2 regions of the Pseudomonas baltica genome follow, and region 1 is predicted to be linked to the other one. Evidence: predicted binding sites of a transcription regulator. Region 1 holds the regulator's gene; the other holds the start of a gene.
What was found. Region 1 encodes FliA, which starts transcription of late flagellar genes. Its sites were predicted from a motif close to CTAAAGTTTNNNNNNNNNNNGCCGNTAA; they were not measured.
Positions count from the first base shown of each region.

Region 2: the regulator FliA is predicted to act here: its motif matches at 2,220-2,247, upstream of REH34_RS15485 (methyl-accepting chemotaxis protein).

Region 1 covers NZ_CP134771.1:1,359,177-1,363,319, reverse strand. The annotation lists gene flhF (flagellar biosynthesis protein FlhF) at 1-434, shown strand, start outside; gene fleN (flagellar synthesis regulator FleN) at 556-1,389, shown strand; gene fliA (RNA polymerase sigma factor FliA) at 1,386-2,129, shown strand; gene REH34_RS05890 (chemotaxis response regulator CheY) at 2,363-2,737, shown strand; gene REH34_RS05885 (protein phosphatase CheZ) at 2,760-3,545, shown strand; gene REH34_RS05880 (chemotaxis protein CheA) at 3,591-4,143, shown strand, end outside.
Region 2 covers NZ_CP134771.1:3,479,480-3,483,622, forward strand. The annotation lists gene codA (cytosine deaminase) at 1-82, opposite strand, end outside; gene REH34_RS15485 (methyl-accepting chemotaxis protein) at 309-1,949, opposite strand; gene REH34_RS15490 (cytochrome c) at 2,388-3,809, shown strand; gene REH34_RS15495 (sugar dehydrogenase complex small subunit) at 3,825-4,143, shown strand, end outside.

The DNA.
Region 1 (4,143 bases):
TGCGCAAGCGCGTGGTGTTGATCGACACCGCCGGCCTGCAAGCCAGCGACCCGGCCCTGCGCCTGCAACTGGAGAGCCTCGCCGGTCGCGGTATCAAGGCGCGCAATTACCTGGTCCTGGCTACCACCAGCCAGAAGCAGGTGCTGACCGCGGCCTATCACAGTTACAAGCGTTGTGGCCTGTCGGGCTGCATCCTCACCAAGCTGGACGAAAGCGCCAGCCTGGGCGAGGTGTTGAGCCTGGCCATCCACCACGCCTTGCCCGTGGCCTATCTGACTGATGGCCCGCGCATCCCGGATGACCTGCATTTGCCGCGCAAACATCAATTGGTCACCCGCGCGGTGAACATGCAAATGCAAGAGGAGCCCAGCGAAGAGGCCATGGCCGATATGTTCGCTGATCTCTACCACAGCCCCGGCAAGCGCGCGGGTTGAGGTAAACAAACAATGAAAACGTTGCAATCCACCTGCATCGATGGTCTGCCAGGCAATCTTCAGATGATGAAGCGCAGTCAGTCGTGTGGCCTCGGTCTAAGTGACAAGGTAAAGAACGAACATGGGTAGCATGCATCCCGTACAGGTGATCGCCGTAACCGGCGGTAAAGGTGGCGTCGGCAAGACCAACGTGTCGGTGAACCTCTCACTGGCGCTGGCGGAACTTGGCCGCAGAGTCATGTTGATGGACGCCGACCTCGGTCTGGCCAACGTCGACGTGTTGCTCGGCCTGACGCCTAAACGCACGCTGGCAGACGTCATCGAAGGGCGCTGCGAGTTACGTGACGTGCTCCTGCAGGGGCCCGGCGGGATTCGTATCGTGCCGGCTGCCTCCGGGACCCAGAGCATGGTGCATCTGACGCCTGCCCAGCATGCCGGCTTGATCCAGGCCTTCAGCGACATCGGCGACAACCTCGATGTGCTGGTGATCGACACCGCAGCCGGCATCGGCGACTCGGTGGTCAGCTTTGTGCGCGCCGCTCAGGAAGTCTTGCTGGTGGTGTGCGACGAGCCCACCTCGATCACCGATGCCTACGCATTGATCAAGCTGCTCAACCGCGACTACGGCATGAATCGCTTCCGGGTCCTGGCCAACATGGCCCAGAGCCCGCAGGAAGGTCGCAACCTGTTCGCCAAGCTGACCAAGGTAACTGACCGTTTCCTCGACGTGGCCCTGCAGTATGTGGGCGCCGTGCCGTACGACGAATCGGTACGCAAGGCTGTGCAGAAACAACGTGCCGTCTACGAGGCCTTCCCGCGCTCCAAATGCGCGCTGGCCTTCAAGGCGATCGCCCAAAAGGTCGACACCTGGCCCTTGCCTGCCAACCCACGCGGGCACCTGGAGTTCTTCGTCGAACGTTTGGTTCAGCAAACCAGTGCGGGACCTGTCTCATGAGCGCAAGCGGATATCGGATGTACAACAAGGCGTCGCGCGAGTCTCAGCAGTATCAACTGATCGAGACCTACGCGCCGCTGGTCAAGCGCATCGCCTACCACCTGCTGGCGCGCCTGCCGGCCAGCGTGCAGGTCGAGGACCTGATTCAGGCCGGGATGATCGGCCTGCTTGAAGTTTCGACCAAGTACGACTCCAGCAAAGGCGCTAGTTTCGAGACCTATGCCGGTATCCGCATCCGTGGCGCCATGCTCGACGAGGTGCGCAAAGGTGACTGGGCGCCGCGTTCGGTGCATCGCAATACGCGCATGGTCAGTGACGCGATTCGTGCAATTGAAGCAAAAACCGGTCGCGACGCTAAAGATCACGAGGTTGCGGCCGAACTCCAGATGAGTCTGGATGATTATTACGGGATTCTGAACGATACCTTGGGCAGTCGCCTGTTCAGCTTCGATGATCTGTTGCAGGACGGCGAGCATGAAGGCCTGCACGAGGAGGGCGCCAGCGGTAGCCCGGAACCGTCACGCGGCCTGGAAGACGAGCGCTTTCAGGCAGCCTTGGCCGACGCCATCGCCAACTTGCCGGAACGGGAAAAACTGGTGCTGTCGCTGTACTACGACGAGGAACTCAACCTCAAGGAGATCGGCGAAGTGCTGGGGGTCAGCGAATCGCGGGTCAGCCAGCTGCACAGCCAGTGCGCGGCGCGCTTGCGCAGTCGCCTGGGTGAATGGCGGGCAAGATGAAGTATTGAAAAGGCCCGGTGGCCTGAGCCGAGCACCTGTGGGAGCAAGGCTTGCCCGCGAAGGCGTCCGTACTAACGCCTTCGCGGGCAAGCCTTGCTCCCACAGGAGGCAGCCCACGCCACAGGGTCGAAGCAACACTGCGGTCTTGATGTGAAAATAACTGGTTTTGATTGATCGCGCACCCAGGTGCTGGGTGCGTTAAAGACTGCTTGGAGGTCTACTTGGACAAGAACATGAAAATCCTCATCGTCGACGACTTTTCGACGATGCGGCGGATCATCAAGAACCTGCTGCGCGATCTGGGGTTCACCAACACCTCGGAAGCCGACGACGGCCTCACAGCGTTGCCGATGCTGCAAGCGGGCAGCTTCGACTTTCTGGTGACCGACTGGAACATGCCCGGCATGTCCGGCATCGACCTGCTGCGTCAGGTCCGCGCCGATGAACGTCTCAAAAGCCTCCCAGTGTTGATGGTGACGGCCGAAGCGAAGCGTGAACAGATCATCGAAGCTGCCCAGGCCGGCGTGAACGGCTATGTGGTCAAGCCTTTCACTGCGCAAGTGCTGAAAGAAAAAATCGAGAAGATCTTCGAGCGCGTCAACAGCTGAATGACGCCACGGGGGCAGCAGTATGGACAAGCAATCCAGTTTGGGTGACTTCGAGTCGACCCTGAAAAAGAATGCCCAGGAGTTGGTCGAACGCCTGGAACAAGGCAAGTTCGGCGAAGCGGTGCAATTGATTCACGAGTTGAACCAAACCCGTGACCGCGGCCTGTATCAGGAGATTGGCAAGCTCACCCGTGAGCTGCACAGCGCCATCGTCGACTTCCAGATCGATCCAAACATGCCACAGGCCGAAGAGGTGTCGCAGATAACCGACGCCACCGAACGGCTGTCCTATGTCGTGCGTCTGACCGATGCCGCCGCCAACCGCACCATGGACCTGGTGGAGCAAAGCACGCCGCTCGTGGGCTCGTTGGCCGACGACGCCGCCAGCCTGCGCCAGGACTGGCAGCGCTTCCAGCGCCGCGAAACTTCGCCCGATGAATTTCGCGAGCTAGTCAAGCGTGTGGACGGTTTTCTGACCCGCAGCGAAACCGATGCGCGGCAAGTCTCCTCGCACCTCAACGACATTTTGCTGGCCCAGGATTACCAGGACCTTACCGGTCAGGTGATCAAGCGGGTCACGCAAATGGTCACTGAAGTCGAAAGCAATCTGCTCAAACTGGTGCTCATGGCCAGTCAGGTTGACCGTTTTGCAGGGATCCAACACGACCATCAGCAACTGCGCGACGAAAAAGATAAAGAAAAACATCCCACCAGGGGTGAAGGTCCGCAGATTCATGCCGATAAACGTGATGACGTTGTATCCGGACAGGATGACGTCGACGATCTGCTGTCCAGCCTGGGGTTCTAGTTTCCAGATACTGATGACGGTCAACGAATTCCAGGGAGCACCCACATGAGCTTCGGCGCCGATGAAGAAATCCTTCAGGATTTCCTGGTAGAGGCCGGCGAGATCCTCGAGCAACTCTCCGAACAACTGGTAGAGCTCGAGAGCCGGCCAGATGATGCGGATTTGCTCAATGCCATTTTTCGCGGATTCCACACTGTTAAAGGCGGCGCCGGCTTCCTCCAGCTCAATGAGCTGGTGGAGTGCTGCCACATCGCCGAAAACGTCTTCGACATCCTGCGCAAGGGTGAGCGTCGCGTTGACTCGGAGCTGATGGACGTGGTGCTTGAGGCACTCGACGCCGTCAACAGCATGTTCGGCGAAGTGCGCGAACGCACCGAGGTCACGCCAGCCACGCCCGAGTTGTTGGCAGCGCTGGCGCGGTTGGCCGAGCCGGCCAGTGCCGACGAAGTCGCCGCAGCGCCTGCCCCGGTTGAAGTCGTGGCTGAAGAGCCTGTCGATATCACCGATGACGAATTCGAATCCCTGCTCAACAGCCTCAGCGCTTCCAAAGCCGAAGCTGAGGCCGAGGGCCAGGCACCTGCTGCGCCAGCCCCTGCTG
Region 2 (4,143 bases), 2.1 Mb from region 1:
TGATGGCGCTGATGCGGTCGCCTTCGCAGGTCACGGTGTGCAGGCCAGGGGTCTTGCGCAGGGTAGCGTTGATGATCTTCATGGGCGGTCCTGTAGATGGCTACCACCGCAGCTTTCACGGGAATGAGTGCAGCGTCAAGCGGGTGCTGTGGCGGTGGCGGATTCCATTGCTGTGGGGTGGCGGTAACGGCCACTTCGCCGCCGAACGCGCACCCATCCCCCACATAGCCGACTGGGCCCGAGTCGTATACCTGTGGGGGGCGAGTTCTGCCTGCGAAGGCGTTCTTGAGTCTGCAGTCGCAGTCGAGTCAGATCCGGAAGCGACCCACCAACGTATTGAACGACACCGCCAGGCTCGACAGCTCCTGCGCCGCCGCTTTGCTCTGCTGGGCACCGGCAGCCGACTGGGTCGACAGGTCCTGAATGTTCAACAGGTTGCGGTCGACTTCGCGGGCGACGTGGGCCTGTTCTTCCGAGGCCGTGGCGATGACCATGTTGCGGTCGTTGATCTGCGCGATACCGTCGGCGATCAACTCCAGCGCTTCACCGGTCTGCCGGGCGAGCGCCTGGGTGTCGGTCACCAGTGTCTGGCTCTTGTGCATGGCGCCCACGGCCTGGTCGGCGCTTAGCTGTACCGACGAAATCATGCCTTCGATCTCGCCAGTCGATGCCTGAGTGCGGGCCGCCAAAGCACGGACCTCATCGGCTACCACGGCAAAGCCACGGCCCTGTTCCCCAGCGCGGGCAGCCTCAATGGCCGCGTTGAGGGCCAGCAGGTTGGTCTGGTCGGCGATCGCGCGGATCACGTCGAGCACCTTGCCGATATCCCGTACCTGGCCTGCCAAGTCCTGAACCATGGTGGTCGATGCAGCGATTTCAGTGGTCGCGCCATTGATGGCCGTCACCGCGTCGCGAGCTTTGTGTCGGCCATCGCTGGCTTGCTGGCTGGTGGTCTTGGAGGCTTCGGAGGTCGATACCGCGTTGTGTGCGACCTCTTCCACCGCCGAGGTCATCTCGGTGACCGCAGTGGCAGCCTGCTGGATCTCGTCGTTCTGCCGTACCAGGCCGCGGCTCGAATTGTCGGTCACGGTGTTGAGCTCTTCCGCAGCGCCTGCCAGTTGATCCGAAGCGCTGGCGATCTGCTGAATGGTGCTCTTGAGGCTGTTCTGCATGTCGTTGAGGGCGCTCAACAGTTGACCGGCTTCGTCCTTGCCGGTGCTGACGATGCTCTGGGTCAGATCGCCGCTGGCAATGCGTTGGGCGCTGGCCACGGCAGTGGCGATAGGACGGCTGATCAGGCGGCTGATCATCAGCCCAAGCAGTAGCGCTGCGATAAAGGCCAGCACGATGCCGGAATAGAGCACGGTCTTGGCCGAGGATTCTCGCTGTTGAGCCTGTTCGGCGCCTTCCTTGACCTGTCGATCGTTGGAGTCGGACATCACGGTCAACTCGTCCATGACCACCCGGTAGGCTTTTTGCACATCGCCCAGCAGCAGAACGCGCGCATTGTCCACATCCCCTGCCTTCAGCAGCGTCAGATACTGCTGGATCATGGCCTGGTAGGCCGGCCAATCGCGGTCCATCTGGTCACCGGCGGCGCGTTCGTCGTCATCCAGCGGTGTCTTGCGGTACTGCGCGTAGGCTTTTTCGCTCGCTTGGCGGTTGGCGTCCATGGAAGCGAGAAACTCGTCCTTGACGCTTTGCGGAGCGCTGGAGGCGCTGGCCAGGTACAGCCGATACAGGTCGCGACTCTGACCGACCGCTTTGATCTTGGCCTGCGCGGTGCCGGCGACGGACACCAGGTTGTTGCTGAACACCGATTTCAGGCTCTCGGATAGCTGGCCGATGCCGCGGCTACCCAGGAGTCCGACCACCAGGGTGATCAACGCACATAGGGCGAAGCCCAGGATCAGCTTGGTCGAGAGTTTTGCATCGTTTAGCCAGCGCATCGTTTCGTCCTGAAGAAGTAAGCGGTGCCGACCCAGGGAAGGCAGGGTCAGTTGTCGTACTTCTATCGGACAGTTTTTTGCGAGCTAAAGGCTTTTTTTGCCATTAATTCGAATTTAAACGCTCTGGGACGGGCGTTAAAGGCTGATATGGCATTGTGCATCGCAAATTTCGGGAATCCGTCCGTTCAGACTGAACTGGCTGTACAAAAAACAACCTTGAATGCTGTGTTTACGTGCATGCCCCCCTACCAAGAACCCCAAAACCCCCTGTTTAGAGCCGTTGAGCGAAAAAGATTAGTGGCGTTTTGCCGTTAATATGTTGCTAAATGTAAGAGTGTGAAATATTATTTTTGTCTTGTATGACATCGTACTGGTGCGATTCGCCGTTCGAGCGAGCGCCTGATGTCGCGCGGTATCCAAACCTGTGATGAGTACTGAATGCAGTCGCCAACGATCGAACTCGTGCCGAGGAATGTTCTCAAGGGCAGGGGCACCGCGCGTGCCGTCGCCGCTTTTCTGACCCTGATGCTGTGCGCTGCGGGCGCCGCTCAAGCTGAGCCGCTAGGCGCCGACGCGTCCCCAGGCAAACGCCTGGCCGTGGCTGCCGACTGTGTGGCGTGCCATACCGCACCGGGTGGCAAACCCTTTGCGGGCGGCTACGCGCTCAGCTCGCCGATGGGGGTGATTTACTCGACCAACATCACCCCTTCGAAAACCGCTGGCATCGGTGGGTACAGTCAGGAAGACTTCGCCCGGGCAGTTCGTGATGGTGTGGCGGCGGATGGCAGCCACCTGTATCCGGCCATGCCTTATACCTCCTACGCGAAGATGACCGATGGCGACATTGCTGCGCTGTATGCCTACTTCATGCACGAAGTGCAGCCGGTAGACGCACCGACACCGAAAACCGCACTGGCCTTCCCGTTCAACATGCGCGCCTCGATGATCGGCTGGAACGCGCTGTTCCACAGCGCCCAGCGCTTTGTGCCTGACTCGCAGAAGTCGGCCGAGGTCAACCGCGGCAACTATCTGGTCAATGCCCTGGCCCACTGCGACACCTGCCACACCCCTCGCAATCTGCTGATGGGTGCGGACAACAGCAAGGCACTATCGGGTGGATCGCTGGGCGGTTGGTATGCGCCCAACATCACCTCCGACAAAGTCAGCGGGATCGGTGCCTGGTCAACCGACGAACTGGTCGCCTATCTGCGCACCGGCCATGTAGAGGGCAAGGCCCAGGCCGCAGGCCCGATGGCGGAAGCGGTAGAAAACAGCCTGCAGCACCTGGATGACGGCGACCTCAAGGCCATCGCCACCTACCTGTTGCAGACCCCACCTATCAGCACCGGAGAAACCAAGGCGCGCCACGATTTTGGCCAAGCCTCGGCCAACGAGCTGACCCTGCGTGGCACTAAACCCGAAGACCCAGGCTTTCACATTTTCAGCGGGACGTGCGCCAACTGCCATCAGCCCAACGGCCAAGGCAACAGCCAGTACCCGTCGCTGTTCCACAACACCGCGACGGCTCGGGCCGACAACCTGGTGGCGGCGATCATCTACGGTGTTCATCGCGAAGTCGATGGTGTAGCCATCGATATGCCGGCCTTCGGCCCCGATGCGTTGTTCACCGATCGCTTGAACGACCAGCAGATCGCCGATGTGAGCAACTACGTGCTGGGCCAGTTCGGCAACGGCGTCCTGAAAGTCAGCGCCGCCGATGTCGCCCAGACCCGCGCTGGCGGCCCGCCATCGCTGCTGGTGACCCTGGCGAAATTCACTATCCCGGCCATCGTGGTCGTGTGCCTGCTGATCGCGCTGGGGTTGTGGTTGATCGTGCGCCGCCAGCGCAAGGTGGCTTGAGCAATGGATACTTCAATGAACCACACACAAAGCCCGAATCAAGACCACGACCTGCGGGGGCTGTCACGCCGCAACCTGCTGCGCGGCTCGGTGACCCTAGGCCTGGCCACTCTGGTAGGGGCTGCCTTGCCTTGGCAGTCGGTGTTGGCCGCTGCGCCGAGCGATACCGATTTCGTCGCGCTGTCATCGTTCCTCGTCAGCCGCCCGGTCAATCCGGTGCTGGCGGCGCGTTACTACAAGGCGCTGGACAAGCGCGCGCCGAACTTCTCGACCAACGTCATCGCCCTCCAGCAACTGATTGCTGCCCAAGGCTACAAGCACGTCGATGAGTACC